3 regions of the Gordonia sp. VNK21 genome follow, and region 2 is predicted to be linked to each of the others. Evidence: predicted binding sites of a transcription regulator. Region 2 holds the regulator's gene; each other region holds the start of a gene.
The links. The regulator LexA, encoded in region 2, represses DNA repair genes until DNA is damaged. The targets are predictions, from matches to a motif close to CGAACANNTGTTCG.

Region 1 (9,490 bases), on a different contig from region 2:
CGCTGACCAGCGTCGGCCGCGCCCTGCTCGAGGCGGCCGAGGAGGCCGACGACCACCCGGAGGACGAGGCCTCGACAGCCGCCGTACTGGCCGCCATGGACACCGCCCTCCCGGCACCGGTGGACCACTTCCTGGTGCAGGCCGATCTGACCCTGATGGTGCCCGGCCCGATGACCCCGGAGCTCGCCGAGCAGGTCACCGCGGTGGCCGATCTGGAATCCGGCGGCGCCGCCTCGGTGTACCGGATCAGCGAGGAGTCCATCCGCCGGGCCCTCGACACCGGACGCAGCGGCGCCGAACTGGTCGAGCTGTTCACCACCGCCTCACAGACCCCGGTCCCGCAGTCGCTGACCTACCTGATCGAGGACGTCGCACGCCGGCACGGCCGGCTGCGGGTGGGGCTGGCGTCGTCGTTCGTCCGCTGCGAGGATCCGGCGACGCTGGCCGAGGTACTGCGCAGCGATGCGGCCGCCGAACTGTCACTGCGGGCGCTGGCGCCCACGGTGGCCGTCTCCCCCGCCCCGGTCCGCGATGTGCTCGTCGCCCTGCAGACGGCGGGTTTCGCCCCGGCCGGCGAGGACTCCTCCGGCGCCCTGATCGACCTGCGCAGCCGCGGCGGCCGGGTTCCTGCCCGCAGACCGCCGGGCCGCCCGGCGCACCGGCGGTCCCGTCCCGGGCCCGGGCAGCTGGCCGCGGTGATCAGCCGGATGCGGGCCTCCGACCGGGCCGAGGCCCCGCGCGATCCGGACGTCTTCGCCTCCGGCGGCGGCGCCTCCACTCCGGCGCTGATCCAGCTCGCCATCCGCAGCGGCCGAACCCTGCGCATCGGCTACGTCGACGCCACCGGGGTGGCCAGCCGCCACCTGGTGAGCCCGTCGGCCATCTCCGCGGGTCAGCTGGTGGGCACCGCCGGCGACGACGACGAGCCGCAGCGGTTCTCGCTGCACCGCATCACCGCCGTCGACGTCCTGTAGCGTTCGGTGGCCCTGACCTGACAGCCGGGCCGCCGATCTGGACAATGGATCGGGTGACTGACGGACCGTTGATCGTGCAATCGGACAAGACTCTGCTGCTGGAAGTGGACCACCGCGATGCCGGTGAGGCGCGGGCGGCGATCGCCCCGTTCGCCGAGCTCGAACGGGCGCCCGAGCACGTTCACACCTACCGGGTCACGCCGCTGGCGCTGTGGAATGCGCGGGCCGCCGGTCACGACGCCGAGCAGGTGGTCGACGCCCTCGTCTCGTTCTCCCGGTATCCGGTGCCGCAGCCGCTGCTGGTGGACATCGTCGACACCATGGGCCGCTTCGGCCGGCTGCAGCTGGTCAAGAGCCCGGTGCACGGTCTGACCCTGGTCTCCCTCGACCGCGCGGTCCTCGAGGAGGTGCTGCGCAACAAGAAGGTGGCGCCGATGCTCGGCGACCGGATCGACGACGACACAGTCGTCGTGCATCCGTCCGAGCGCGGCCGGCTCAAGCAGGTGCTGCTCAAGATCGGCTGGCCGGCCGAGGATCTGGCCGGGTACGTCGACGGCGAGGCGCATCCGATCGCCCTGGAGCAGGACGACTGGGAGCTGCGCGACTACCAGCAGCTGGCCGCGGACTCGTTCTGGGCCGGCGGCAGCGGTGTGGTGGTGCTGCCCTGCGGCGCCGGCAAGACGATGGTGGGCGCGGCCGCGATGGCCAAGGCGCAGGCCACCACCTTGATCCTGGTGACCAACACGGTCGCGGGCCGGCAGTGGAAGCGGGAGCTGGTGGCGCGCACCAGCCTCACCGAGGACGAGATCGGCGAGTACTCCGGCGAGAAGAAGGAGATCCGCCCGGTCACCATCGCCACCTACCAGGTGATGACCCGCAAATCGAAGGGCGAGTACAAGAACCTGGACCTGTTCGACTCCCGCGACTGGGGGCTGATCGTCTACGACGAGGTCCATCTGCTGCCCGCGCCGGTGTTCCGGATGACCGCCGATCTGCAGTCCCGCCGCCGGCTGGGTCTGACCGCCACACTGGTCCGCGAGGACGGCCGGGAGGGCGACGTGTTCAGCCTGATCGGTCCCAAACGCTACGACGCGCCGTGGAAGGACATCGAGGCGCAGGGCTGGATCGCCCCGGCCGACTGCGTCGAGGTGCGGGTGACCATGACCGACGAGGAGCGGCTGCAGTACGCGGTGGCCGAGGCCGACGAGAAGTACAAGCTCTGCTCCACCGCGCATTCGAAGCTGCGGGTGGTGCGCTCGATCCTCGAACAGCACCGGGGTTCGCCGACGCTGGTGATCGGCGCCTACATCGATCAGCTCGAGGAGCTGGGCCGGGAGCTCGACTGCCCGGTGATCCAGGGGTCGACCCGCAACAAGGAGCGCGAGCGGCTCTTCGACGCCTTCCGCAGCGGTGAACTGCAGACCCTGGTGGTCTCCAAGGTGGCCAACTTCTCCATCGACCTGCCGGAGGCCTCGGTGGCCGTGCAGGTCTCGGGCACCTTCGGCTCCCGGCAGGAGGAGGCGCAGCGGCTGGGCCGGCTGCTGCGGCCCAAGGCCGACGGCGGTCAGGCGCACTTCTACTCCGTGGTCTCGCGCGACAGCCTCGACGCCGACTACGCGGCCCACCGGCAGCGTTTCCTGGCCGAACAGGGCTACGCCTACCGCATCATCGACGCCGACGATCTGCCGCTGGTATGAGCGGCGACCGGCAGCCCATGGTGGCGCGGCTGCGGCCCTTCGCGTCGACGATCTTCGCCGAGATGTCGGCGCTGGCCGTGGCGCACGACGCGGTGAACCTGGGGCAGGGCTTCCCGGACGCCGACGGCCCGGCGGCCATGCTCGAGGCGGCGCGGCAGGCGATCGCCGACGGCCGGAACCAGTATCCGCCGGGGGCCGGCGTCCCCGAACTGCGCGCGGCGATCAGCGAACACCAGCGGGCCCGGTACGGGCTCGAGTACCACCCGGACGATCAGGTGCTGGTGACCGTCGGCGCCACCGAGGCGATCGCCGGGGCGGTGCTCGGTGTGGTGGAGCCGGGCCGCGAGGTGGTGATGATCGAGCCGTACTACGACTCGTACGCCGCGGTCGTGGCACTGGCCGGCGCGGTCCGCAAGACGGTGCCCCTGGTGCCCGACGGCGACGGTTTCCGCCTCGACCTGGATGCGCTGGCGGCGGCGTTCGGCCCGAATACCGCCGCGGTGCTGGTGAATTCGCCGCACAATCCGACCGGCACGGTGCTCACCGATGCGGAGCTGACCCGGATCGGTGAGCTGGCGATCGAGCACGACGCGGTGGTGATCACCGACGAGGTGTACGAGCATCTGCTCTTCGACGGCCGCCCGCATCGGCCGATGGCCGCCTTCGACGGCCTGTACGAGCGGACCCTGCGGATCTCCGGGGCCGCCAAGACCTTCAATGTGACCGGCTGGAAGGTGGGCTGGATCAGCGGTCCGGCGCCGCTGGTGGCCGCCGCCCGGGCGGCGAAGCAGTACCTGTCCTACGTGGGCAGCGGCCCGTTCCAGCCGGCGGTGGCGCTGGCGCTGCGCACCGAGCTGGACTGGGTGGCGCAGTCGGCGCAGGAGCTGCAGGCCAAGCGGGATCTGCTGCGCGCGGCCCTGGCCGACGCCGGGCTGACCGTGCACCGCAGCGAGGCCACCTACTTCGTGCTGGCCGATCCGCGACCGCTGGGATTCTCCGACGGCGCGGCGCTGTGCCGGGAGATGCCGGAACGGATCGGAGTGGCCGCGGTGCCGGTCGGGGCCTTCGTCGACGATCATCCGCGCTGGGATCATCTGGTGCGGTTCGCCTTCGCCAAATCGGATGCGGCGATCGCCGAGGCGGGGCGACGGCTGCGCGCGCTGTGAGCCGGCGGCGGGGTGCGGTGCGAGTACTATCCTGGGGGCGAGACGCGCCGCTCAAGCGACTGTCCGCACCAGCAGCGAGAGTCCAAGGGGGATTCACCATGTCCGCAGTGCCGCCAGACGCCGACGCGGACCCGCAGCTGCGCCGGAAACGCAGCAACACCCGCCGCCGGCTGCTCGAGTCCGCATTCGACGTCTTCGCCGCCAAGGGTTTCGGTCAGACCACCGTGCATGACGTCTGCGACGCGGCCGGCTTCACCCGGGGCGCCTTCTACTCCAACTTCACCTCCCTCGACGAGCTGTATCTGGAGATGTGGCAGCAGTATTCGGACGGGCTGGTCGCGCAGATCGGCGAGATCGGCGATACGCTGGCCACCACCGGTCCGGTGAGCATCGAGACGCTGGTGCGCGCCGTGGACGAGGGCCTGGGCTTCGATCCGTCGTGGTTCCAGCTCTCCACCGAGTTCACCGCGATCGCCGGCCGCAAGCCGGCGGTGCTCGCCCTGCTGCGCGCCCAGGAGCAGAAGGTCCAGGCAGCCCTGGCGCCGGTGCTGCGTTCGCTGCTCGCGGGCAGCGGCCGCACGGCGGTCGACGACGCCGAGCTGTGCGCGGCCGTCGTCGCCGTCCACGACGGCACCCTCGTCCAGTGCATGATCGAAGAAGACGTCGCTCTCGCCCGCGCCCGCCGGGTCCGCCTCCTCACCAACACCATCGAGGCCTACACCGTCTGACCCCCGCCGCACCCTCGGCCGAGTGCCGGCGAGCCCCTCGGTGGCCGAGCTCCGGCGACCCCCCTTGGTCGCCGAGTACCGGCGCCCCCCTTGGTGGCCGGGTTCCGGCGAGTCCCCCGGGCTGGGCGGTCTATCAAGCCCCCTGGTCGCCGAGTCCCGGCGAGCCCCCCTGGTCGCCGAGTCCCGGCGAGCCCCCTTGCTGGCCGAGTCCCGGCGAGCCCCCCTTGCTGGCCGAGTACCGGCGAGCCCCCCTTGCTGGCCGAGTGCCGGCGAGCCCCCTTTGGTGGCCGAGTACCGGCGAGCCCCCTTTGGTGGCCGAGTGCCGCCCGAGGAACGAGGGCGGTGTATCGAGGCCCACCCTCAGTCGAACACATTTTCGACATCGCGGGGTAGAGTGACGTCATGCGCGGCGGAATCCAGGAGTCCCTCTTCGACGCACCCGACGAGACGGTCACCGCGGTGCACCCGCTGGCCGGGGGCGTGCGCCGCCGTGAACTGTCCCACGGCGCCTGGGTGGATCTGCGGCCGGGCTGGTTGACCGGGGCCAGCGCCTTGTTCGACCGGCTGCGCGAGCACGTCCCCTGGCACGGCGAACGACGGCAGATGTACGACAGCATGCTCACGGTGCCGCGCCTGATGGCGCACTACGACGCCGACCGCCCGCTCCCCGATCCACTGCTGGTGCAGCTGCGCGACGAGCTGAGCAGTCACTACCGGCGCGAGCTCCCCGACGGCTTCGCCACCGCCGGCCTGTGCCTGTACCGCGACGGATCGGATTCGGTGGCCTGGCACGGCGACCGGATCGGCCGCGGCGACTACGAGGACACTCTGATCGCCATCGTCTCGCTCGGCGCGCCGCGCACGCTGGCGCTGCGCCCGCGCGGCGGCGGCGCCTCTCTGCGGATGACCATGGGCAACGGCGACCTGCTGGTGATGGGCGGCAGCTGCCAGCGCACCTGGGATCATGCGGTGCCCAAGACGGCGGCCGGCTGCGGCCCGCGGATCAGCGTGCAGTTCCGGCCGCGCGGGGTGCGGTGACCCGCCCGCTCAGACGGGGAAGCTGACCCCGGTGAGATCCGCGGCCTTGTCCCACAGCCGTCCGCGAAGCTGCTGGTCGTCGGCCACCTTGCGGTAGCCGCAACGGACCGGGGCGCCGCGCATGCCGCCGAAGTCCTTGGGGCCGTAGAACTCGCCGTTGTCGGCCTCCGGCGCGGTGGCCGCGAACAGCGCCGGCAGGGCGCCGTCCGCCGCGGACTGCGCGAACGGGGTCTTGTTGCCCAGCGCCATGACCGAATCCATCCAGGAGTCGGTGTGCCCCTGCAGATCGGTGGCGGCGTACCCGGGGTGAGCGATCAGCGAGGACGTCGACGATCCGGCGCCGGCCAGGCGCCGGGCCAGTTCCAGCCCGAACATCAGGTCGGCGAGTTTGGAGTCGCCGTAGGCGATCCAGCGCTGGTAGCGCCGGTGCTCCCAGTTGAGGTCGTCGACGTTGAGCCGGGCGAGCCGGTGCATGGCCGAGCTCATGGTGACCACCCGGTCGGCGACCCGGTCGAGCACGAGGCCGGTGAGCGCGAAGTGGCCCAGGAAGTTGGTGCCGATCTGCATCTCGAAGCCGTCCGCGGTGCGCGCCCGCGGCACGGCCATCACACCGGCGTTGTTGATCAGCACGTCGGCGCCGGCGAAGCCGTCGGCGAAGCGCCGCACCGAGTCCAGGGAGGCGAGGTCGAGTTCGGCGACCGTCGCGGACGGGCCGATCTGCTCGGCCACGGCGCGCGCCTTGTCCTGGTTGCGGCAGGCCAGGGTCACCTGCGCGCCCGCGGCGCCCAGGGCGAGCGCCAGTTGCGCGCCCAGCCCGCTGTTGGCGCCGGTGATCGTCACCTTCCGCCCGGTCTGGTCCCCCAGATTCCGCATCGACCAGCCGCTCATATCGGTGTCCCTTCTCGTGACGAACTTCGGTCAGCCTACCCACTGACGTGGCATCGGTCACCGGGGACCATCCGGGTCAGGCCGGCGGCGCGCCGTCGTCGACCGGTGGGCGCGCCGCTCCGGTCTGCCTGGCCGGAGCGGCGTGCCGCGGTTCGCGGGCGCTGGTGCCGCCGCGCACCAGGGTCTGGTACGGGAGTTTGACCAGTTCGGCGAGCACACTGCCCAGGGTCGGCGGCACCGCGTGACTGGCCATTCCGCGCGGGACGAAGATCTCGGTGACCTCGGCCCTGCCGCGCAACGTCACACGCTCGGAGGAACGCCAGTGCTGCGCTTCGGTTTCCGCGGCCGCGGCCACCGCCCGCCCGCCCGCACAGATCGGCGAGGCACCGTCCTTGGCCCGGTCGCAGAGCCGGGCGCACTCGTTCACCGGATCGCCGATGACGGTGTACTCGTGGCGGGTCTGTGCGCCGATGTTCCCGGCGAAGACCCGCCCGTAACTCACCCCGATGCCCCAGGACAGCGGCAGCTTCTCGGCCAGCACCTCGCCGAGCTCGCGGGCCGCGGCGAGTGCCGCACCGGCCGGGTCGTCGAGCACTGTGGGCGCCCCGAAGACCACCAGTGCCGCGTCGCCCTCGAATTTGTTGATCAGCCCGTTGTGCCGTTCCACCACTTCGGCGGCGAGCGAGAAGAAGGCGTTGAGGACCACCGCGGTCTCCCGCGGATCGCGGTTCTCGGCGAAGGCCGTCGACCCGGTGATGTCGACGAAGAGCACCGCCGCGTCGGCGTTGGCGCCGGTCATCTCCCCCTGCTGTTCGAGGGCCAGGCGGGCCACCGTGTCGCCGACGTGCCGGGAGAAGATCTCACGCATCCGTTCGCGTTCCTGCAGGCCGTCGAGCATGCCGTTGAGCCCGCTCTGCAGGATGCCGAGCTCGGAGGAGTCGTAGACGGCCACGCGGGAGGTGAAGTCGCCGCCGGCCGCGGACTGGATCACCTCGCGCATCTCGGTGAGCGGGTCGGCGATGGACCGGCCCACCAGGGTGATCACCCGCAGGCCGGAGAGCAGGGCGACGCCGGCGAGGAAGATCGACGCCCAGTCCACCCGGCCGGCCACCGGCGCCACCCAGTCCATCCAGCGGCCGAAGTTGATGACGATCAGGCCCAGCATGGGCACGGCTGTGGACACCGACCAGACCACGATCATCCGCTCGCGGACCCCGTGCACCACGCGGGACTCGGAGTTTCCGCTGAGCGCCATGACGGCCATCGGCCGGACCACCGACTCGACGAACAGGTAGGTCAGGCAGGCGGAGGTGACGGCGGCCAGCGAGAAGGCCCCGCCCACCGCGGCCAGGAACGGCAGACTCACATCGGCGACCAGGGCGTAGATGCCGATGCTCACCACCCAGCCGAGAACGTCGCTGTAGGCCTGTTTGAGCGGGATGTTGCGCACCGCTCTGCGGCGTTCGGCGTCGGCCACCTCGCCCGAGATGAACCAGTCGGTCTGGGGTTTGAGCTGCAGCCCGGCCGCGATCAGAGTCACCAGGCCGCCGATCAGCACGGCCCAGAACATGTCCCAGAAGGACGGGTGGTCGACGGCGGTGTGCACGCTCAGCCGGCCGCCGTTGAAGGCGAGCAGCACCAGCAGGAAGGTCTCGATGGTGATCAGCACCCGCGCACCGAGACCGACCACCAGACTGACCGCGATAGCCCGGTTGGCGATGCGCCGTCGCCGGTCCATATCCAGGGCCCGCCAGTCCTCGGCGAGGTAGCCGCCGGCCCCGCGTGCCTCGCCGGTGCCCAGCGGGCCGCCGATCAGCTGCGCGAAGGAGAGCCGGTCCGCCTGGTCGGCGAGGCGATGCAGCAGGCCGCGAGCCCATTCCCGCTCAACCACGACTCACCTCCCGCCTCGAGCGCTCTGGCTTGCAGAGTACCCAAGCCCGGGAGGCGAGCGGAGGCGTGCTGCCGGGCCGGACCGCCTCAGCGGCCCGCCGGCGGGAGCGGACTACTGCGCGAGTCCGGCTTCGATCTCGAGCGTGATGGTGATCTTGTCGCCGACGACGGTGCCGCCGGTCTCGAGCGGCATCTCGATGTCGATGCCGAAGTCCTTGCGGTTGATCACGGTGCCGGCCTCGAATCCGGCGACCGGGCCGTTGCCCATGCCCGGGTTGACGCCGTTGAACTCGAGCTTGAGATCGACCGGCTTGGTGACGCCCTTGAGGGTGAAGTCGCCGTGCACCACGTAGTCGTCGCCGTCGGCGTCGACGGAGGTGGAGACGAAGGTGGCCTTGGGGAACTTCTCGGCGTCGAAGAAGTCGGCCGAGCGCACGTGCGCGTCACGCTGCTCGTTGTGGGTGCTGATGGAGGTGACGTCGATGTCGGCGGTCACCGACGGGGTGCCGTCCTCGGCGACGGTGATCACGCCGGAGAAGTTACCGAAGTTGCCGCGAACCTTGGACACCATCAGATGCCGCACGGAGAAGCCCACGGTGGAGTGGGCGGGGTCGATGTTCCAGGTGCCGGCGGTCAGCAGAGGGGTGGCGTTGATGCTCATGAGTGCTCCTTGTGGAAAGTCGGACGTCTATCGAATCGCTCGATACCCAGAATAACCGGACTATGGTCCGCTTGATTCCGTGGCTCCGGACTTTGTGGCAGGAGTCACATCTCCGCCCCTATTCGTCCCCTTCCGGGTCCCCGCCTTTCGCGTTCTCGCTCGCCGCGTTCTCACCGTCCGAGTCCCCGCCTTCCGAGTCCCCGCCCTCCGACGCCGCCTCTGCCGGCCTGTCGTCGCCGCTGAGCAGGCCCAGCGTCACGTCGTCGCCGCTGTGCTCGGCGTCGCCGACGGCGTTGTTCTCGTACGCCACCTGCAGGCCGGTGTCTCCGGATTCGAAGTTCACCACCAGCGTGGGCGAGTCGACCGGCTCGTCTCCGTCGAAGACCAGCCGCATCCCCTCCGGCTCGTCGGGCAGATCGACGGGGATCGGGGTCAGCACCTCCTTCGG
Region 2 (9,490 bases):
GTGCCCACCGGTGCAACGGCTTTCGTCGACGGAGGCCTGGGAACGGTGGGGGTGAATCCGGATGCCGAGGCGGTCTCGGCGGCCGCCCGCGCCGCCGCCGAACTGGCCGAGCGCGCGGCGGCGTGGCGCGGCCCGGGACGGACCGCTGACGGCCACGAGGTGCTGATCCTGGCCAATGTGGCCGACGGTGCGTCCGCGCGCAGCGCGGCGGAGCCGGGAGTCCTCGAGGGCGTGGGGCTCTTCCGCACCGAGCTCGCCTTCCTCGACCGTGCGGACGAGCCCTCGGTGGCCGACCAGGCCGAGCTGTACCGGGAGGTCATCGATGCCTTCCCCGGGCAGAAGGTGGTGATCCGGACCCTCGACGCCGGCTCGGACAAGCCGCTCAAGTTCGTCGACCATCGGGACGAGGCGAATCCGGCGATGGGGGTGCGCGGCAACCGCATCATCGCGCTGCACCCGGAGATCCGCGAGCACCAGCTCGACGCGCTGGCGCAGGCCGCGGAGGGCGACCGGGCCACCCCCTGGGTGATGGCCCCGATGATCGCCACGGTGGCCGAGGCCCGGGAATTCGCCGGCCAGGTCCGCGCGCGCGGCATGATCCCCGGTGTCATGGTGGAGGTGCCCTCGGCGGCCATTCAGGCCGACAAGATCCTGGCCGAGGTGGACTTCGTCTCGATCGGCACCAACGACCTGACCCAGTACACGATGGCCGCGGACCGGATGTCCCCGGAACTGGCCTCGCTCACCGATCCCTGGCAGCCGGCCGTGCTCAGTCTCATCGAACGCGTCGGTGCCGCCGGCGCCGCCCAGGGCAAACAGGTCGGGGTGTGCGGCGAAGCGGCCGCCGATCCGCTGCTGGCCTGCGTGCTGGTGGGCCTGGGCGTGACCTCGCTGTCGGCGGCCGCGAAGGCCGGGCCGGCCGTGGGTCTGCAGCTCGGCTCGGTGACGCTCGACCAGTGCCGGGCCGCCGCCGCTGCGGCGACGGCCGCGGACAGCGCACAGGCGGCCCGGGACGCCGCGCGGACCGCGCTGAGGAACTGAAATCCTGACGGACTGAGGGACTGAAGTCCTGACGGACTGAGGCCCTGACGCGCGCCGCCGTCAGACTCGGCGCATCACCGTGACCACCTTGCCGAGGACGGCGGCGTCGTCGCCGGGGATCGGCTCGAAGTGCTCGTTGTGGGGCATCAGCCAGACGTGGCCGTCGACCCGCTTGAAGGTCTTCACGGTGGCCTCGCCGTCGATCATCGCGGCGACGATGTCGCCGTTCTCGGCCACGTTCTGCTGGCGGACCACCACCCAGTCGCCGTCGCAGATGGCCGCGTCGATCATCGACTCGCCGACCACCCGGAGCAGGAAGAGCGAGCCCTCTCCGACGAGCTCCTTGGGCAGTGGGAAGACGTCCTCGACTGCCTGCTCGGCCAGGATCGGCCCGCCCGCCGCGATCCGGCCCAGCACGGGGACGTACGCCGGTGCGGGCAGCTGATCGTCGGATTCGGCGACCGCCGCCGCGCCGCCGGACGGCGGGGTGCGGTTGTCGTCACGGACGTTGACCGCCCGCGGACGGTGAGGATCGCGTTTGAGCAGACCGCGGCGCTCGAGGGTGCGCAACTGGTGGGCCACCGAGGACGTGGAGGTGAGGCCGACGGCCTCGCCGATCTCGCGGATGCTCGGCGGATAGCCGCGCTCACGCACCGAACTGCGGATGTACTCGAGCACCTCGCGCTGCCGCTGGGTCAGTGAGGCTTCGAGGGTGGCCGTCGACAGCTCCGGACCGTCGGCACCGGCCGGGATATCGCTGTTGCTGGGACCGTCGGTCATCGTGCGTCCTCTCCTGGTGGTGATATCGCCAATCTAGTCGGCTCGGTCACAGATTTCAAACAATTGTTCGACGTGTTGCAGACAATGTCCGAGGGGTGGTGTTTACTATCGAACAAGAGTTCATCGAACACCTGAACGATAGGAGAAGGCGATGACGCAGAGCGTGCTCCACCGCCCCGCACAGACCTCGGGATCGGCTGTCGAGGCCGTCATGACCTGCGATGTTCCCCGTGTCGCCGGCCCCGCGCCGGTGCGCCGGACGGACGTCGAACAGCCCTGCCGGCCGACCGGACGCCGGCTCGAACGGCGCCGCGGAACCGCCCGCACGGCCCGGATGTCCCCCGACCGGGGGACTCGCGGGGGCGGTATGGATGTTCGATCGGCGGATTCGAACACCGCGCCGCCGGTGCGTGCCGCGGTGGGCCGCCCGGTGCGGCCGTCGGCGCAGATCGTGCGGCGCCGGCGCTGGGCCGCCGGACTGCTCGCCGGGGTGGTGCTCGCCGGGCTGGTGTGGGTGCTGGCCCTGGTCGGCGGCCAGGCGCAGGAGGCCGCCACCGGTACGCCGAGCGTCACCGAAGTGGTGCACGTGCGCAGCGGGGAGTCGCTGACGGCACTGGCCCGGCGGATCGCTCCGGATCTGCCGCCGTCCGGGGTGATCGATGTGGTGCGGGAACTCAACGATCTCTCCTCGGCGGGACTGCGTCCGGGGCAGGCCCTGGTGGTGCCGCGGTACCGCTGAGGCCGCGGAACCGGGAGGGGAGTGCCATGCGCTGCGCCGGGTGCCGCACGGGTAGGCTGGAGGCCATGCGCTGCCCGTTCTGCAAGAACGACGACACCCGAGTAGTCGACTCCCGCGCGTCCGACGATGGGCTGGTCATCCGGCGCCGGCGATCCTGCAGTGCCTGCGGGCGCCGTTTCACCACGGTCGAGTCCGCAGTGCTGGCCGTGGTCAAACGCAACGGGGTCACCGAGCCGTTCAGCCGCGAGAAGGTGATGAAGGGGGTTCGCCGGGCCTGCCAGGGCCGCGCGGTGGACGAGGACGCCCTCGCCAAACTCGCCGAAACCGTCGAGGACGCCGTCCGCGCCTCCGGATCGGCCGAGATCCCGAGCAACGAAGTGGGACTGGCCATCCTGGGGCCGCTGCGCGAACTCGACGAGGTGGCCTACCTCCGGTTCGCCTCGGTGTACCGGTCGTTCGACTCGGCCGACGACTTCCAGCGCGAGATCGACGATCTGCGGCGTGACCGCGCCGGACGCACACCGGCGAGCTGAGTCCGGCCGTCGGGCGGTCAGCGGAAGGCGTCGATCTCCTTGACGACACGCTTCTCCGAGATCGGCCCGTCGGTGCCGAGCTGCTGCGCGAACAGACTGACCCGCAATTCCTCGATGGGCCAGGCGATCTGCTCGCTGAGCGCCTGCTGCCGGCCCTCGGGCAGTTGCGCCAGCCGCTGATTCCAGTGCGCGAAGACGCGGTCCAGCACGGCCATGCCGGCCGCGTCTCGTGCCGTCGAGCCGGGCAGCGACTCCAGTCGCAGCCGTGCGGCCTGCAGATAGCGTGGCAGGCTGCGCAGCCGGCGTAGCGGGGTGAGTGCGACGAAGCCGTCGAAGACCAGTTCGCCGAGCTGCTCGGCCACGTCGTCGGCGGCCGCCGAACCGGATCGGGCGTCGATCGCCCGGCGCAGTTCGGTGGTCTCCCGCAGTGCGGTGACCGCCAGCAGGAAATACTCGGGGGCGGCCTGGCGGACCACCGGTGAGAGCTCGTCGCGCAGTGCCGCGAACTCCCGTGGCTCGCGCAGCCCGGCGACCTCGGGACGTCGGACCAGTTCGTCGGCGATGGCCCGGCGGGTACAGTCCGCCAGCAGAGAGTCGTTGTCCGGGTAGGGATTCTGGCTCAGTGCCAGCTTGTCGGCCGGCGGCAGGCCGTTGACCAGCTTACGGCTCGGCGGGCTGATCGCGATCTCGAGAAGCACCTGGACGGACGCCGCCACCCCCGCATCGCGGGTCGCGGCCGAGGTCCGGGCGAGCCGACGCACGCCGTCGCCGGCCGGGGCCAGCCCCGGAAAGGTCACCACCTGCTGGCCGGCGACCGTCTCGGTCTGCTGCTGGGCGAGCGTGCCGATACCGTCGGCGGTCCAGTCGCGGTACACCACGGTCTCGGCGGCCGGAGCCGTGCGCGGAGCGAAGTGCTGCTGCAGTGCGGTCAGGTCATCGTCGCGCCGCAGGATCGCGCCCTGATCGTCGACCACGGCGAAGTGCATGCGCAGGTGGTGCGGCAGGGCGTCGACGCGGAAGTCCTGGGGGCTCAGGCTGGTCCGGGTGATCTCGCTGAGCCGCTCGGCGAGTGCGGTGCGCAGCGGTCGGGTGCGCGGAGCCAGGCCGTCGAGGGCTAGTTCGGCGTAGCGCTGGGCCGGGGAGAGCGATTTGCGCAGCCCCTTGGGCAGTGACTTGATCAGCGCGGTGGCCAGCTCGACGCGCAGGCCCGGAACCAGCCAGTCGAAGCCGGTCGGGGTGATGTGTGCGAGCAGCGGCCGGGGGATGAGTACGGTGACGCCGTCCTCGGGTGTGCCCGGCTCGAAGTGGTAGGCCAGTGCCAGGCGGGTGGCGCCCTGCTGCCAGGCCTCCGGGAAGTCCTCCGGGTCGGGGCCGTCGTCCTGCCGGAGATCCTCGGCGTGCAGGTTCAGCAGGGCGGGGTCGGTGCGGGACGCCTTCTTCCACCAGCTGTCGAAGTGGCGGGCGGAGACCACCTTCGCCGGGATGCGCTGCGCGTAGAAGTCGTACAGGGCCTCATCCGAGAGCCGGACCCCTGCGCGCCGGGCGCGATGCTCGGCCTCCTCGGCGTCGGCGAGGACCGAGGCGTTGTGCGCGAAGAAGGCGTGACGGGTGCGCCACCGGCCTTCGACGAGTGCGGCCTGGATGAAGATCTCCCGGGAGGTCACCGGGTCGATGGATCCGTAGTTGACTCGCCGGCCGGTGACCAGCGGGACACCGTAGAGGCTCACTCGCTCGACGGCGGTGACAGCGCCACGGCGGGTGGACCAGGCCGGTTCGCTGTAGCTGCGGGTCACCAGCTCGCCGGCGAGCTGCTCGACCCACTCGGGTTCGACGGCGGCGACGGTGTGCGCGTACAGCCGGGAGGTCTCCACCAGCTCGGCGGCCATCACGAAGCCCGGCGGCTTCTTGGCCAGCTCCGAACCGGGGAAGATCAGAAACTTGGTGCCGCGGGTGCCCAGATACTCGCGCGATTCTCCGCGCCGCCGGTCCTTTCCGGAGGCCGCCGGCGACGATGCGCCGTTCTTCGCGTCGTTGTGGACCCGGGCGCCGACGTTGGTGAGCAGGCCGGCCAGCAGCGAGCGATGGATCGCGTCGGCGTCGATCGCGGTCTCTGGCACCTCCCAGCGCAGATCCTTGACCGTGCGCCGGAGCTGGCGATGCAGATCCGTCCACTCCCGGATGCGCAGATAGTGCAAGAAGTTCCGTTCACACCAGCGACGGAAGGCGTTGCCCGACATCGCGTCCCGCTGCTCCTGAAGGTACGACCAGAGCTTGAGCCGGCTGAGGAACTCCGATCCTGGCACCGCGTACTCGCGGTGTGCCGCGGCGGCGGCCTCCCGCCGGTCCGCCGGGAACTCGCGCACATCGGGCAGGGACAGTGCGGCGACGATCACCAGCACGTGATCGAGACAACCGTTGTCGCGGCCGGCGACGAGCATCCGGGCCAGTCTCGGATCGATCGGCAGCCGCGACAGAGTGGTGCCGACCGGGGTGAGATCGGCGGTCGCCGAATCGATGCCGGTGACCGCGCCGAGTTCGGAGAGCAGATTCATGCCGTCGCGGATGGCGCGGGCATCCGGCGGCTGTACGAACGGGAAGTCCGCGACGTCACCCAGCCGCAGCGAGAGCATCGACAAGATGACGGCGCCGAGGTTCGACCGGAGGATCTCCGGATCGGTGTACTCGGGCCGGGCGTCGAAGTCGTCCTCGGTGTAGAGGCGGATGCAGATGCCCGGCGCGACCCGGCCGCAGCGTCCGGCCCGCTGCCGTGCGCTGGCCTGCGAGATCTTCTCCACCGGCAGCCGGGTCACCTTGGTCCGGGTGGAGTAGCGCGAGATGCGGGCGGTGCCCGCGTCGATCACGTAGCGGATGCCCGGAACGGTCAGCGAGGTCTCGGCGACGTTGGTGGACAACACGATCCGGCGGCCGTCGGAGGGAGTGAAGATCTTCTGCTGCTCGGCCACCGACAGCCGGGCGTAGAGCGGGACGATCTCGGTTCCGCCGCCGGTGCGGCGTTTGAGGGCGTCGGCGGTGTCGCGGATGTCGCGTTCAGTGGGCAGGAAGACCAGGATGTCGCCGCGCTCCTGTGACCACAGTTCGCCGACCGCCCGGTCGATCGCAGCGATCTGATCGAGATCCGAGTGCTCGTCGTCGTCGGTGCTCAGCGGTCGGTAGCGGACCTCCACCGGATAGGTGCGCCCGGAGACCTCCAGGATGGGGACCTGCTCGTCGGGGCCGGCGAAATGCCGGGCGAAACGATCCGGCTCGATGGTCGCCGAGGTGATGATCACCTTGAGATCGGGCCGCCGGGGCAGCAACCGCTTGAGATAGCCCAGCAGGAAGTCGATGTTGAGACTGCGCTCGTGCGCCTCGTCGATGATGATCGTGTCGTACCGGCGCAGCAGCGGATCAGTGGAGATCTCGCGCAGCAGGATTCCGTCGGTCATCACCTTGACCGCGGTGCGCGCACTGGTCTTGTCCGAGAAGCGCACCGCATAGCCCACCAGCTCGCCGAGCTCGGTGCCGGTCTCATCGGCGATCCGGCGTGCCACCGAGGTCGCGGCGATCCGCCGGGGCTGCGTGTGGCCGATCGACTCCCGGCCGAGCTGCAGGCAGATCTTGGGCAGCTGCGTGGTCTTGCCCGATCCGGTCTCGCCGGCGATCACCACCACCTGATGCGCGGCGATCGCCTCGGCGATCTCGTCGCGGCAGGCGCTGACCGGCAGTTCCGGTGGAAAGGTGAGGGTGGGCCCAGGCATGATTCTTTCCAGTCTATCGTCGGCCCGCATCACCCCGGGGGACGTGTCATATTGGACACATGGGTTCTCTCTGGCACGGCTTCGCCGACATGGGCGCCGTCACTGCGCACGGTCCGTTCGTCTTCACCCGCGGTGAGGGGACGCGCGTCTACGACGCCGACGGGCGCGAGTATCTCGATGCGACCGCCGGACTCTGGTTCGCCAACGTCGGGCACGGACGCGCGGAGATCGGTGAGGCGGTGGCCCGTCAGCTCTCGACGCTGGCGCACTACTCGAACTTCGGGGACCTCGCCGCCGATGTGACGATCGACCTGGCCGAGCGGATCGCTGCCATCGCGCCGGTGCCCGGGTCCAAGGTGATGTTCACCTCGGGCGGCTCGGACTCGGTGGAGACCGCCGTCAAACTGGCCCGGCGCTACTGGGTCGAGCGGGGCCGGGAGAGCAAGCGGATCATCGTCGGGCGCAGCAAGGCCTACCACGGCATGCACGTGGCCGGGACCTCGCTGGCCGGCATCGCGGGAAATCACGACGGCTACGGCGCCGAGTTGATGGCCGACACGGCCACCGTCGACTGGGACGACGCCAAGAGTCTGCTCGGGTTCATCGAGCGGGTCGGCGCCGAGAACATCGCCGCCTTCATCGCCGAACCGATCATCGGGGCCGGCGGGGTGTATCTGCCGCCGGAGGGATACCTGCGCGAGGTCCGGGAGATCTGCCGGGATCACGACGTGCTGTTCATCGCCGACGAGGTGGTGACCGGTTACGGGCGGATCGCCGGCCGCGAGTGGTTCGCCTCCGGACGGTTCGGTCTGGAACCGGACATGATCACCACCGCCAAGGGTCTCACCAGCGGCTACCTGCCGATGGGGGCGATGATCGCCGCCCCGTGGGTGGCGGAGCCCTTCTTCGCCGGTGGTGTGTGGTGGCGTCACGGCTACACCTACGGCGGGCACGCCGGCGCGGCGGCGGCGGCGATGGCCAATCTCGACATCATCGAGCGTGAGGATCTTCTGGCCGGGGCCGCACGGCTCGAGGGCGATCTGGCGGCCGCCTTCGCCCCGCTGACCGAACTCGATGCGGTCAGCGAGGTGCGGACCGGTCTCGGCGCGGTGACCGCGGTGCAGCTGGCCGATCCCGCCGCCGGTCCGGCGATGGTGACCCGGCTGCGCGAGTTCGGGGTGTCCACCCGGGCGGCGGGACAGGGAGCGCTGCAGATCTCGCCGGCCTTCGTCATGAGCACCGCCGAGGTGACCGAGCTCGCCGGCCGCTTCCGGGCGGCCCTGTCCTGAGCCCGCCGGGGCACGGGCCACGCCCGGCCCCTGGGAGAATGAGGGAGCCCCCGCCGGGATCGCCGGTGGGGGCTCGCACTCACGCTGCCTTGGTGCGGGCAGCAGGTCTGTGGCGGGAGGTCAGTTCAGGGTCTCCGCGATGGTGATCGCCTGACCGACGCCCTGCACGATCGAGGCCACCTTGAGGGCCTCGAAGACGGTCTCGCGGTCGAGGCCGGCCTCGCGCACCACGTTCTCGTGGGCGGCGACGCAGTGCTCACAGCCGTTGATCGCCGAGACGGCCAGCGACCACAGTTCGAAGTTCGCCTTCTCCACGCCGGGGTTGCCGATGATGTTCATCCGCAGGCCCGGGCGCAGGTCGTCGTACTTGCCGCCGAGGAAGCCGCGGCCGCGGTAGAAGACGTTGTTCATGCCCATGATCGACGCGGCGCCGAGCGCCGCGTTGTAGGCCTCCGCCGACAGGGTGTCAGCGGCCTCGTCGGCCACCTCGCGCAGCACGGTGGCGTTGCGGGTCGCCGCCGCCGTCGCCAGCAGGGTGCCCCACAGCTGCTCTTCGTTCAGCGCCGTCGTACGGCTGACGCTGCCGAGATTCAGCTTGAGGTCCTTGGCGTACTCCGGAAGTGCGGCCTTGAGGTTCTCGATGCTCATAGATCTCTCCTGTGTGGTGACGACTGACGGTCGGGAAGCAGATCAGACGGCTTCGCTCATCAGCTCACCGGCGTTGATGGTCGGATCGCCCTTGCGCCAGTTGCATGCGCACAGCTCGTCGGACTGCAGGGCGTCGAGCACGCGCAGCACCTCTTCGACGTTGCGGCCCACCGAGCCGGCGGTGACCGAGACGAACTGGACCTCGTTGTTCGGGTCCACGATGAAGGTGGCGCGGTCGGCCACACCCTCGGCGTTGAGCACGCCGGTCGCCTCGACCAGTTCGCGCTTGAGGTCGCTCAGCATCGGGAAGGGGAGGGTCTTGAGCTCTTCGTGCTGGGCGCGCCACTGGAAGTGGACGAACTCGCTGTCGACCGAGGCGCCGAGCACCTGGCAGTCGCGATCGGCGAACTCGTCGTTCAGCTTGCCGAAGGTGGCGATCTCGGTGGGGCAGACGAAGGTGAAGTCCTTGGGCCAGAAGAAGACCACGCGCCACTTGCCGGCGTAGTCGTCACTGGTCACGGTGGTGAAGTAGTCCTCCGGCTGCTGCGCGTCGACCTTCGAGAGATCTCCGCCGATGACAGCAGTCAGGTTGTAGGCCGGGAACTGGTCGCCGATGGTCAGCAGTGCCATGAGTCACTCACTCCTTGGTTAGGGGTTTGGGGAGAACCGTCCGCCGGGGGGTCCCTGTGCTGGTGTCCTCTC
Region 3 (9,490 bases), on a different contig from region 2:
TTCGGCGCAGCGGCAGGCGGCGGTCTCGGCGCAGCGGATGAACTACGACTTCACCCGCATCCATCGGCCCGCCCCGATGGTCGTGCCCGAGGCGGCGGTGTCGTTGCTCGAACGCAGCCGGCCCGAGCTGAGCGCCTCCGCGCGCCGGACTCTGCTGCGTGAGAGCGCACTGCCCGGCGGCTACCCGCTCGACGATCGTTCGGCGCGCGGCAGCTGGCAGCGTCTGGATCTGGTGCGCGCGCTGCTCGGTTCCTGAACCGGACGGTGAGGATTCGCCGGCCCGGGGTTCGCAGAACGGGATTCGCCGAACTGGGTTCGTCCGGCCCCGGCGACCTCTGGTGGCCTCACCGATCCCGATGCCGGCACCGGTAACGACGACGAGACCGTCAGGGATACTGAACATGGCGGTGGTCACTCCCCGCCGTGTACACCAGTGATCGGGGACGGGCGATGGGATTCTGCAGGCACGGCGCGATGGGATGCCGTCATGTCTGAGAACACCGTGGTCACCGGGATCGGCGAGCGGGTCTGGAGTGCCGCATTCGAGGCGAGTCCGGATTGCGTCAAACTGATCGACCCGGACGGGCGGCTGCTGCGGATCAACCGCACCGGCTGTGAGACCTTCGGTCTGCACGATGTGCACGCGGAGGACCTCAGCGCAGCGGAGCTGTACTGGCTCGACCTGCTGCCGCGCGAGGTCCGCGAGGCGGGGCGTGAGGCGCTGAGCCAGGCCGCGAACGGCCGGACCGTCCGGTTCCCGGGCACGAGCATCGACCCGGCGAACGGTGTGCGCCACTGGGACAACATGCTCCTGCCGGGCACCGGCCCAGACCACGGGCTGATCGTGGTGATCAGTCGCGACGTCACCGACCACCATCGGGCGGCCGAGCACCTGCGCGCGGCCTCGGAGGTGGACGACCTGACCGGGCTGCTGAACCGCCGGGCCCTGCTGGCCGCCGTCGACGAGCAGGTGCAGCGCTCCCGGACCTCGGGCGACGGCCTCGGTGTGCTCTTCTTCGATCTCGACCACCTCAAGGCCATCAACGACCGGTTCGGCCAGGCCGCCGGCGACGCGGCGCTGCAGTCGCTGGCCCGCGCGATCCGTTCGGCGCTGCCGGCCGGTGGCGCGGTGGCCGGCCGCTGGGGCGGCGGCGAGTTCGTGGTGTCCGTCGCCGGCGTCGGCACGGCGGCCGGACTCGATGCCCTGGCCGGCCGCGTGCAGGCCACGCTCGCCGGACCGGTGCGGTTCGCCCACCACGAGCTGGACCTGGCGGCGTCGGTCACCGCCGGCGGGGCGCTGCTCGAGGACGACGTCGACGATGCGCACGCCCTGATCAGTCTGGCCGACTGGGAGATGGCGGCGGAGAAGCGTCAGCGCAAGGGCGGGATCCGGGTCCGCGCCGCACAGGCCGGCTGACAGCACTTTCCCGCCCCGGCTCCGGCCTTCGACCCCCTCTCGGATCCCGCTGGCGATGAAGACGCGGGGAGCCTGATGCGCTACCGTCTCCACCAGACATATATTTGATACGAGAGAGATGAGCGCCCTCATGGACATGAGCTGGTCCGACGCCGACATCGCCTTCCGCGACGAGGTGCGAGCCTTCCTCGAGGAGAACCTGACTCCGGAACTGCGTGAGGCCGGACGGCTCGCCACCAGCGTCTATCCCGATCATTCGGCGTCGATGGCCTGGCAGGCGATCCTGCACGAGCGCGGCTGGGCCGCCCCGGCGTGGGCGGTGGAGCACGGCGGCTGCGACTGGACGCTCACCCAGCACTACATCTTCGCCCGCGAGTCGGTGCTGGCCGGTGCTCCCCCTCTCTCGCCGATGGGGATCCGGATGGTCGCGCACGCCATCGCCGCCTTCGGGACCGACGAGCAGAAGAACTTCTTCCTGCCCGGAATCCTGGACGGCAGTATCTTCTTCTGCCAGGGGTATTCGGAGCCGGAGTCCGGCTCGGACCTGGCGTCGCTGTCGATGGCGGCGGTACCGGACGGCGACGATCTGGTGGTGACCGGTTCCAAAATCTGGACCACGCATGCGAGCGAGGCGAACTGGATCTTCGCACTGGTGCGCACCTCGCGGACCGAGCGTAAGCAGCAGGGCATCACCTTTGTGCTGATCGACATGACCAGCCCGGGCATCGAGGTGCAGCCGCTGGTGATGGCGTCCGGCGAGGAGGTGCAGAATCAGGTCTTCTTCGATCAGGTGCGGGTACCCAAGAAGAACGTCCTCGGCGCGATCGACGAGGGATGGACCGTCGCCAAGTATCTGCTGATCTTCGAGCGTGGAGGCGGGGCGATGGCGCCGGCGCTGCAGGTGGAGACGGAGACCCTTGAGGCCGATGCGTCCACCGTGACCGGACCGTCGGGCGGACCGCTGATCGAGGAGCCGACCTTCGCCGCCCGGCTGGCCGAGCTCAAGATCCGCACCAAGGTTCTGGAGGTTCTCGAGTACCGGGCGCTGTCGGAACTGAGCGGCGCCAAGGCGGCCTCGCTGGCGTCGATGCTCAAGATTCTGGGTACCGAGCTGAGTCAGAAGATCACCGAACTCGGAGTGGAGGCGGCCGGGCTGCACGGCCGCGTGTATCAGCCTCATGCCACCCGTCCGGGCGGCCCGGTGGAGCAGTACATCCCGCCGGCCGACGGCTACATCAGTGGTGAGCCCTGGCAGGCCGTCGCGCCGCTCTGGTACCTGAACAACCGGGCCGGCTCGATCTACGCCGGCTCCAACGAGATCCAGCGCAACATCCTGGCCAAGGCCGCACTCGGTCTGTCCTGACCGTCCCGAACCGCCACAGCTTCAGCAGAATTCGAGAGAGTTTCCCGATGGACTTCACACGCACTGACGAACAGCAGATGCTCGCCGAGGGGCTCGGCAAGTACCTGTCCGACCGCTACGATCTGACGGCCAGCCGGACGGCGGCCAAGGTCGGTGCCGGCTGGCAGCCGGAGATCTGGCGGGATTTCGCCGGGGAGCTCGGGATTCTCGGCGCCACCCTGCCCGCCTCGGTGGGAGGCGACGACGGCGGACCGGAAGAGCTGATGGTGATCAGCGAGGCGCTCGGGCATGCGCTGGTCATCGAGCCCTTCGTCGACTCGGTGGTGCTCGGCGCCCGGTTGCTGGCCCGGATCGGCGGCGAGCAGGCCGACGAGCTGGCAGCCCGGATCGGCCGCGGTGAAGCGCTGACCGCGTTCGCCGCACTGGAGGACGGCTCCGGCGGTAACCCCGTCCATCAGGCGACCACCGCGCGCCGCGAGGGCGACGAGTGGGTGCTCGACGGCGCCAAGGCGGTGGTCACCACCGCCCCGCTGGCCGATCAGCTGATCGTCGTCGCCCGGGTCTCCGGTGAGGTTCGCGACGCCGACGGGGTCGCACTCTTCCTGGTCCCGCTCGGTGTGGATGCCCCGGAGGGCCTGACGCTGAAGGAGGTGCGCACCGTGGACGATCGACGGGCTGCCGACATCACGTTGGCCTCGGTGCGGCTTCCGGCAAGTGCGCTGCTCACCGAGGACGCCGGTGAGCTGATCGCGTACGCCTGGGACGAGGCGACGGCCGTGGTGGTCTCCGAAGCGGTGGGCGCGATGCGCAAGGTCTTCGACGACACGGTCGAGTACTCCAAGCAGCGCGAGCAGTTCGGCCAGCCGATCGGCTCGTTCCAGGCGCTGCAGCATCGGATGGTGGACATGCTGCTCGAGCTCGAGCAGGCGGTCGCCGCCCAATACCTGGCCACGCTGTCGTTGTCTGCGCCGGCGGCCGAACGCGCCGCGGCGGTGTCCGCGGCCAAGGTGACCATCGGCCGCGCGGCCCGGTTCATCGGACAGAACTCGGTGCAGTTGCACGGGGCGATGGGCATGACGGAGGAGCTGGCGATCGGCCACTACTTCCGACGGCTCACGGTGATCGAGAACGAGTTCGGTTCGGCCGACGCCCACATCGCGCGCTACCGCCAGGCCACCACGGTCTGAGCAACCCTCCGGTTCAGTCGGGGCCGGGTGGCCGGCCCGCGGGGCGGGTTACGCCCCCTCTGGTGGTGAGTGGGGGTTGTGTGGTGTGCGGTGTCCGATGTGGTGCATGGGGTTGACGGTGTAGTCGTGTCTGGTGCCGGTGATGCGCCAGCCGACCCGGCCGGTGTGGGGGCCTTCGGTGATGATGGTGGTTTCCCAGTGGCCGGGGGTTTTGCTGACGTGGCGGTTGTCGCCGCCGCAGGCGCCGCCGATGGTGTTGATGTCGGTGGTGCCGCCGTCGGCGTAGTCGAGGTCGGCGTGGTGGGCTTCGCATTGAGCGAACGGGCGGGTGCAGCCGGGCCTGGTGCAGCCGCGATCCCTTGCGAACATTGCGAGGCGTTGGGCTTTGTTGGCGAACCGTGACCGGCCGAGGTAGAGCACTTCGGCCGAGTGGTGGGCGAAGACGGCCAGGTGCCAGGTGGCGTCGGCGGCCATGTCGATCAGGTCGGGGACGGGGATGTGGGTGCCGGTGGCGGTGTACCCGGTCCCGGCCAACTCCGCCAGATCCTGGTGGTCGATGGTGACGACGAATTCGGCCGGCAACCGCGTGGGGTCACCGAGCGCCCCATGCCCCAATGCGAAGCGGCACAGCGCGACCAGGGCGTCGTGCTGACGTTGCCCGGGCGAGCGCAGGTCGCGTTTGCGGGCGGCGTCGAGGAGTTCGGGGTCGAGGCCGTCGGTGTCGACCGGACCGGTGGGGCTGTCGGGGTCGTCGGGGTTGTTCATCCCGGGTGCGGCCCATTTGGTCAGGACTACTTCGAGGAGGCCGCGCAGGGCTGGGGTGATCGAGCCGCGGAGCTTGGTCATCAACTGCTGATCCTGCGGCGACAACGTGACGGACCGTCGGCGTTGGCGGTCGGTGTCGTCGGCGAGTTCCCCGTCGGGGTCGAGGAGGGAGAGCAGTCGGTGTCCGACCATCCGCGTCTGCTCCGGCGTCAACGTGACCGCAGACGCGGTCAGATCTGCTTCGGCGCGTGCGCGTTGGTCGACATCGACCGCGTGCGGGATCTTCTGCATGGTCTTGAAGATTTCGGTGACATGGTCGGCGCCGATCGTCCCGGCACTCAACGCTTCGGCGGCGGTCGGGCAGCGCGGTGGGAGTGGTTCGCCGGTCATCGACGTGAACTGTCCGACCGCTTCGGCCAGGAGACGACGGCGGCGGGCTTCGGCGGCGGACAGGTGCAGGATGCCGACGAGGTAGCCGCCCAGGCTCGCTCCACCGGCCTGCTGGTAGGAGCCGCGGTCACTGATTTCGACGAGGAGTTGTGCCTCGGCGGCATCGATCAGGCGGCGGGCGCGTTCACATCCCTCGGTGAGGTCGGTGAGCTGGCGGTCGGTGCAGCCGGTGTAGTCGGCGCGGGTCAACTTGGCTTGCTTGGCGGCGGCGGCGGTGATCAGGGCTTGGAGTTCGATCGGATCGTCGGGCAGCACCATTGTGCTGGTGTCGTCGATGCTGGTCGTCATCGCGTGGTCACCTCCCCCGAAGTGCTGTGCCGACTATCTCGTTGTGCGTTGGTCGTGCTGGTCGGGCTGCGCTGTGCCCTGTCTTACTAGTTCAACGATGATGTGATGTGTTCTGTTCCCATATCGACTAAATGTTCGAACTATTTTTCTTGAGTTCAGAGTATGACTGACCTCTGACATCCTTACGGCGGTCGTGGTTCTTTGCGGCGGATGGTCGGAACTCCGCGCACCGACCGGCCGAGAAGCACCGGAGTTGCAGGTGCAGGATGCTGGGGAGATGGTCGTCGGGCTCAGTCTGCCGGCCGGGAGTGCGTCGGTGGCGGCGATCAGGCGCCGCTCCCGTTCGAGGACGGGAATGGGCTGGGCGAGTTGCTCGTCGGTGCAGTCGGCGCGAGTGAACCGGACCAGTGTCGCGGCTGCGGCCCCGAGCAGGGCTTGGAATGCGATCGGATCATGGGGCAGCACCGCTATGGTGCCGTCGTCGCTTGTCGTCATATGTGCTCACACCCCCCCGCAGTGCCCGCGCCGACTATCTCGTTGTGCGTTTCCGGACCGAGTCTTCGCCGGTGCAGATTCCCCTTCTCACCTGGCGAAACAGCTCGATCCGATGTCTTGAGTTCAGAGTACGACGCGCCTACGACATTCAGGGCGGCGCCGAGAACGACACAGTGGGGACGAGCAGACTCGCGATGACCGAGTTCCCGATACTGCTCCGCAGGGCACCCCGACACTGCTCCGCAGGGCACCCCGTCACTGCTCCGCAGGGCACCCCGTCACTGCTCCGCAGAGCACCCCGTCACTGCTCCGCAGGGCACCCCGACACGCTCCGCAGGGCACCCCTGTCTACTGCTCCCGGACGGCCAGAATCTGCGCGATCGCCCCGATGGGGCCGTTCTCGTCATGCAGGGTGGTCTGCGTCAGCCCGGTGCCGGCCGGCCCGAACGAGACCGCTGTGTCGTAACCCAGCCAGCCCGGCTCCGGATCGCGGAACAGGTGCACGGTCAGATCGACGTTCGGGAAGGCCACCTCGGTGGGGTCACGGCGCACGGCCATGCCGTTGGCGATGTCGAAGAGCGCGGCGGTCTGCGCCAGCGCGGAGACCGGCTCGTCGAGCAGCGGGACGTCGCTGCGGATCCAGAACTGCGCGTCGCCCGGGCCCGCCGACCGGCGCCGCACCTCGATCGAGGCGATCATCCCGCCCGGCCATACGGTGGTCGGGTCGTAGTCCTCGAAGGTCTCCGGTGCTCCCAGCCGCGGCAGCGGGCTTCCCGCGAGCGCCGCAGTGTCCGTCGCGGTCAGCAGCCAGGCGCGGGCCCGCACCCCCGGCCGGCCACCGTGACTGAGCACCGCCTCCACCAGTTCCACCGACTTCCCGGGGCGCAGCACCGTCACCTCGGTCTGGTACTCCTCGAGCGGCAGCGGACCGAGGATGTCGAACGACAGCCGACCCAGACGCATGCCGTCACGGCCACGGGCCGTGCGATCCTGCTCGATCAGATGGGTGAGCAGACCGAACACCGGCGCGATGTGAATCTCCCGAGTGTTCCATGCACCACCGGTGTGCTCGGTGGGCATGAAGGCGTGCTCGCCGGTGCGCAGAAAGTAGGGCACGTGAACCTCCCGGAGTGTGGCCGCATGGGCTGTCGGCAAAGATCGTCCGCTCACAGCCGGTCCGAAAGCGATCTGCCCTCGGAGGCCGTGTCTGCGGACGATCTTTGCAGAACCTAGAACGGGTCGACTCGTCGGCCCAGGACCGGCAGCGAGATCCTCGCCCCGGTGTCCCGGCGCTTGTGCTCCAGGAAGCGCATCGTGGTGTCGAAGTCGTCGAAGAAGGGCAACGTCGCGGAGCCCCGGGACGCGAGCGACGAGGTACAGCGCGAGATCGACTTCGCGGTCCGCTCAGCGGTCGCACTCCTGGAGCAGGCAGTGCTCTCCGCACGATCAACCGCCGACGCTTCGCATTCGACGACGACGAGCTCACCCGCCGCATCGTCGACTCCCTCGTCGAGACCGCCGAGCGCGCCTCAGCCGCGCACTCGACCGCTGCCGAGGGTTAAAGGCCAAAATGTGTGTACAGAACCGCCGATTTCTAGTGCCTGACCTGCTCTGATAGTGGCACGTACATGCTCTGAGAGCATGTACGGTGTCAGATGCTTGGAACTCTCCGATCTGTGGTGTATGCGGCCGGAAACTCGTAAAAAACGGCACTACCAGCGCGGGAAGGACCCGGTGGCGTTGCCGCACCTGCGGCGCCTCAAGTACGCAGTCCCGGCCCGACATCACCCGCAAAGCCGAACTCGATGCGTTCCTCGGGTGGCTCCGCGACGGACGCCGGCCCACCGAAGTCGCCTCAAGTGCCCGGACCTTCCGGCGGCAGAGCGCATGGTGCTGGAACATCGAGGTCCCGCCACCGAAACCCGCCACCACCAGTGCGCAGGTGCTGCTGCTCGACGGCACCTACTTCCAATCGTGGTGCCTGCTGATCGCGTTCGACGGCCAGCACGTCATCGACTGGCAATGGTGTGACCGTGAGAAGAAGATCGCCTGGCAACAGATCACCGGCCGCCAACCCGCCCCGGCCGTCGCGGTCATCGACGGCGGCAACGGCCTGGCCGCCGCCATCGCCGCAGACTGGCCCACCACCCGGATCCAGCGCTGCTACTTCCACATCTTCCAGACCGTCCGCCGCCACCACACCTTCAAACCCCGCCTCGAACCCGGACGCGAAATCCTCACTCTCACCAAAGCATTGATGAACGTCTGAATCCCCCCGGCGTGTCCGGAGACTCCGATTGTTGGGAGAGTGGGAGTCATGCCAGGGAACACAACAAGGCGCTACCCGGCGGAGTTGAAGGCGCGGGCGGTGCGCATGGTCGCCGAGCGGCCAGATGGAGAGACGGAGTGGTCAGCGATCAAGCGCATCGCTCCGCTGCTGGGCATCGGTACCGCGGAGACGTTGCGCAAGTGGGTCCGCCGCGTTGAGATCGATGCCGGATCCCGCGAGGGAGTCACCACGGCCGAGGCCGAGCAGATCCGTCAGCTCAAGCGGGAGGTCGCCGAGCTCAGGCGTGCGAACTCGATCTTGAAGGCCGCCTCGGCTTTCTTCGCGGCCGAGCTCGACCGGCCCGGCGCATGATCATCGAATTCATCCGAGCCCACGCCGACCGGCGTGAACCCGATGGCCTCCGGTGGGGAGTCGAGCCGATCACCGCTGTGCTCGCTGAGCACGGCCTGGTGATCGCCCCATCGACGTATTACGAGCACGTCAACCGCGGCCCCACGGACGCCGAATGGCGAGATGCGCATCTGATCTGCGAAATCCGCCGGGTGCACCGCGAGAACTACGGTGTGTACGGGGCCAGGAAGGTCTGGCTCCAACTGGGCCGTGAGGGCTTCGAAGTCGCCCGGTGCACGGTCGAACGCCTCATGCGCGATGAGGGGATCACCGGAGCGGTGCGCGGGAAGACCAAGCGCACTACCATCGCCGATCACGGTGCTGAGCATGCCGGTGACCTGGTCAACCGGGACTTCGCGCCGCTGGCGCCGGACCGGTTATGGGTTGCCGATTTCACCTACGTATCGACCTGGTCGGGGTGGGTGTATGTCGCGTTCGTCATCGATGCCTACGCCCGCCGGATCCTCGGCTGGGCGACCGCGACGACGATGACCACCGACTTCGTGCTCCACGCCCTCGAGCAGGCGGTATGGACGCGGCACAGAGACGGCCACGGTGATTTCTCCGGGCTGGTCAATCACCACGACAAGGGAGCCCAGTACACCTCGATCCGTCACGGTCAGGCGCTCGCCGAGGCCGGTATCGCCGACTCGGTCGGCAGCACCGGCGACTCATACGACAACGCGCTGGCCGAAACGATCAATGGGCTTTACAAGACCGAATTGATCAAGCCGCGCAAGCCGTGGAAGACCGTCGACGAAGTCGAGATCGCCACCGCCGAGTGGGTCGATTGGTTCAACCATCGACGGCTCTACCAGTACTGCGGCGACATCCCGCCGGCCGAA

Region 1: ACJMNC_RS08440 (alpha-ketoglutarate-dependent dioxygenase AlkB) is a predicted target of LexA. The motif match lies at 4,931-4,944, and genes of this name have one in related genera.
Region 3: ACJMNC_RS07150 (DUF222 domain-containing protein) is a predicted target of LexA. The motif match lies at 5,595-5,608, and genes of this name have one in related genera.

Annotation. Positions count from the first base shown of each region.
Region 1 is NZ_JBJURU010000006.1:123,678-133,167, forward strand. Features, by position in the region: gene ACJMNC_RS08420 (helicase-associated domain-containing protein) at 1-974, shown strand, start outside; gene ACJMNC_RS08425 (DNA repair helicase XPB) at 1,028-2,671, shown strand; gene ACJMNC_RS08430 (pyridoxal phosphate-dependent aminotransferase) at 2,668-3,837, shown strand; gene ACJMNC_RS08435 (TetR/AcrR family transcriptional regulator) at 3,936-4,565, shown strand; gene ACJMNC_RS08440 (alpha-ketoglutarate-dependent dioxygenase AlkB) at 4,968-5,603, shown strand; gene ACJMNC_RS08445 (oxidoreductase) at 5,613-6,491, opposite strand; gene ACJMNC_RS08450 (adenylate/guanylate cyclase domain-containing protein) at 6,568-8,382, opposite strand; gene ACJMNC_RS08455 (YceI family protein) at 8,494-9,042, opposite strand; gene ACJMNC_RS08460 (LGFP repeat-containing protein) at 9,161-9,490, opposite strand, start outside.
Region 2 is NZ_JBJURU010000001.1:263,877-273,366, reverse strand. Features, by position in the region: gene ACJMNC_RS01380 (phosphoenolpyruvate--protein phosphotransferase) at 1-1,041, shown strand, start outside; gene lexA (transcriptional repressor LexA) at 1,102-1,821, opposite strand; gene ACJMNC_RS01370 (LysM peptidoglycan-binding domain-containing protein) at 2,189-2,560, shown strand; gene nrdR (transcriptional regulator NrdR) at 2,626-3,093, shown strand; gene hrpA (ATP-dependent RNA helicase HrpA) at 3,111-6,851, opposite strand; gene ACJMNC_RS01355 (aspartate aminotransferase family protein) at 6,911-8,140, shown strand; gene ACJMNC_RS01350 (carboxymuconolactone decarboxylase family protein) at 8,261-8,788, opposite strand; gene ACJMNC_RS01345 (peroxiredoxin) at 8,831-9,418, opposite strand.
Region 3 is NZ_JBJURU010000005.1:64,477-73,966, forward strand. Features, by position in the region: gene ACJMNC_RS07130 (phosphatase PAP2 family protein) at 1-256, shown strand, start outside; gene ACJMNC_RS07135 (diguanylate cyclase domain-containing protein) at 488-1,417, shown strand; gene ACJMNC_RS07140 (acyl-CoA dehydrogenase family protein) at 1,548-2,780, shown strand; gene ACJMNC_RS07145 (acyl-CoA dehydrogenase family protein) at 2,828-3,967, shown strand; gene ACJMNC_RS07150 (DUF222 domain-containing protein) at 4,016-5,470, opposite strand; gene ACJMNC_RS07155 (thioesterase family protein) at 6,314-7,081, opposite strand; partial or broken gene ACJMNC_RS07160 (IS256 family transposase) at 7,614-8,231, shown strand; one part of gene ACJMNC_RS07165 (IS3 family transposase) at 8,283-8,568, shown strand; one part of gene ACJMNC_RS07165 (IS3 family transposase) at 8,568-9,490, shown strand, end outside.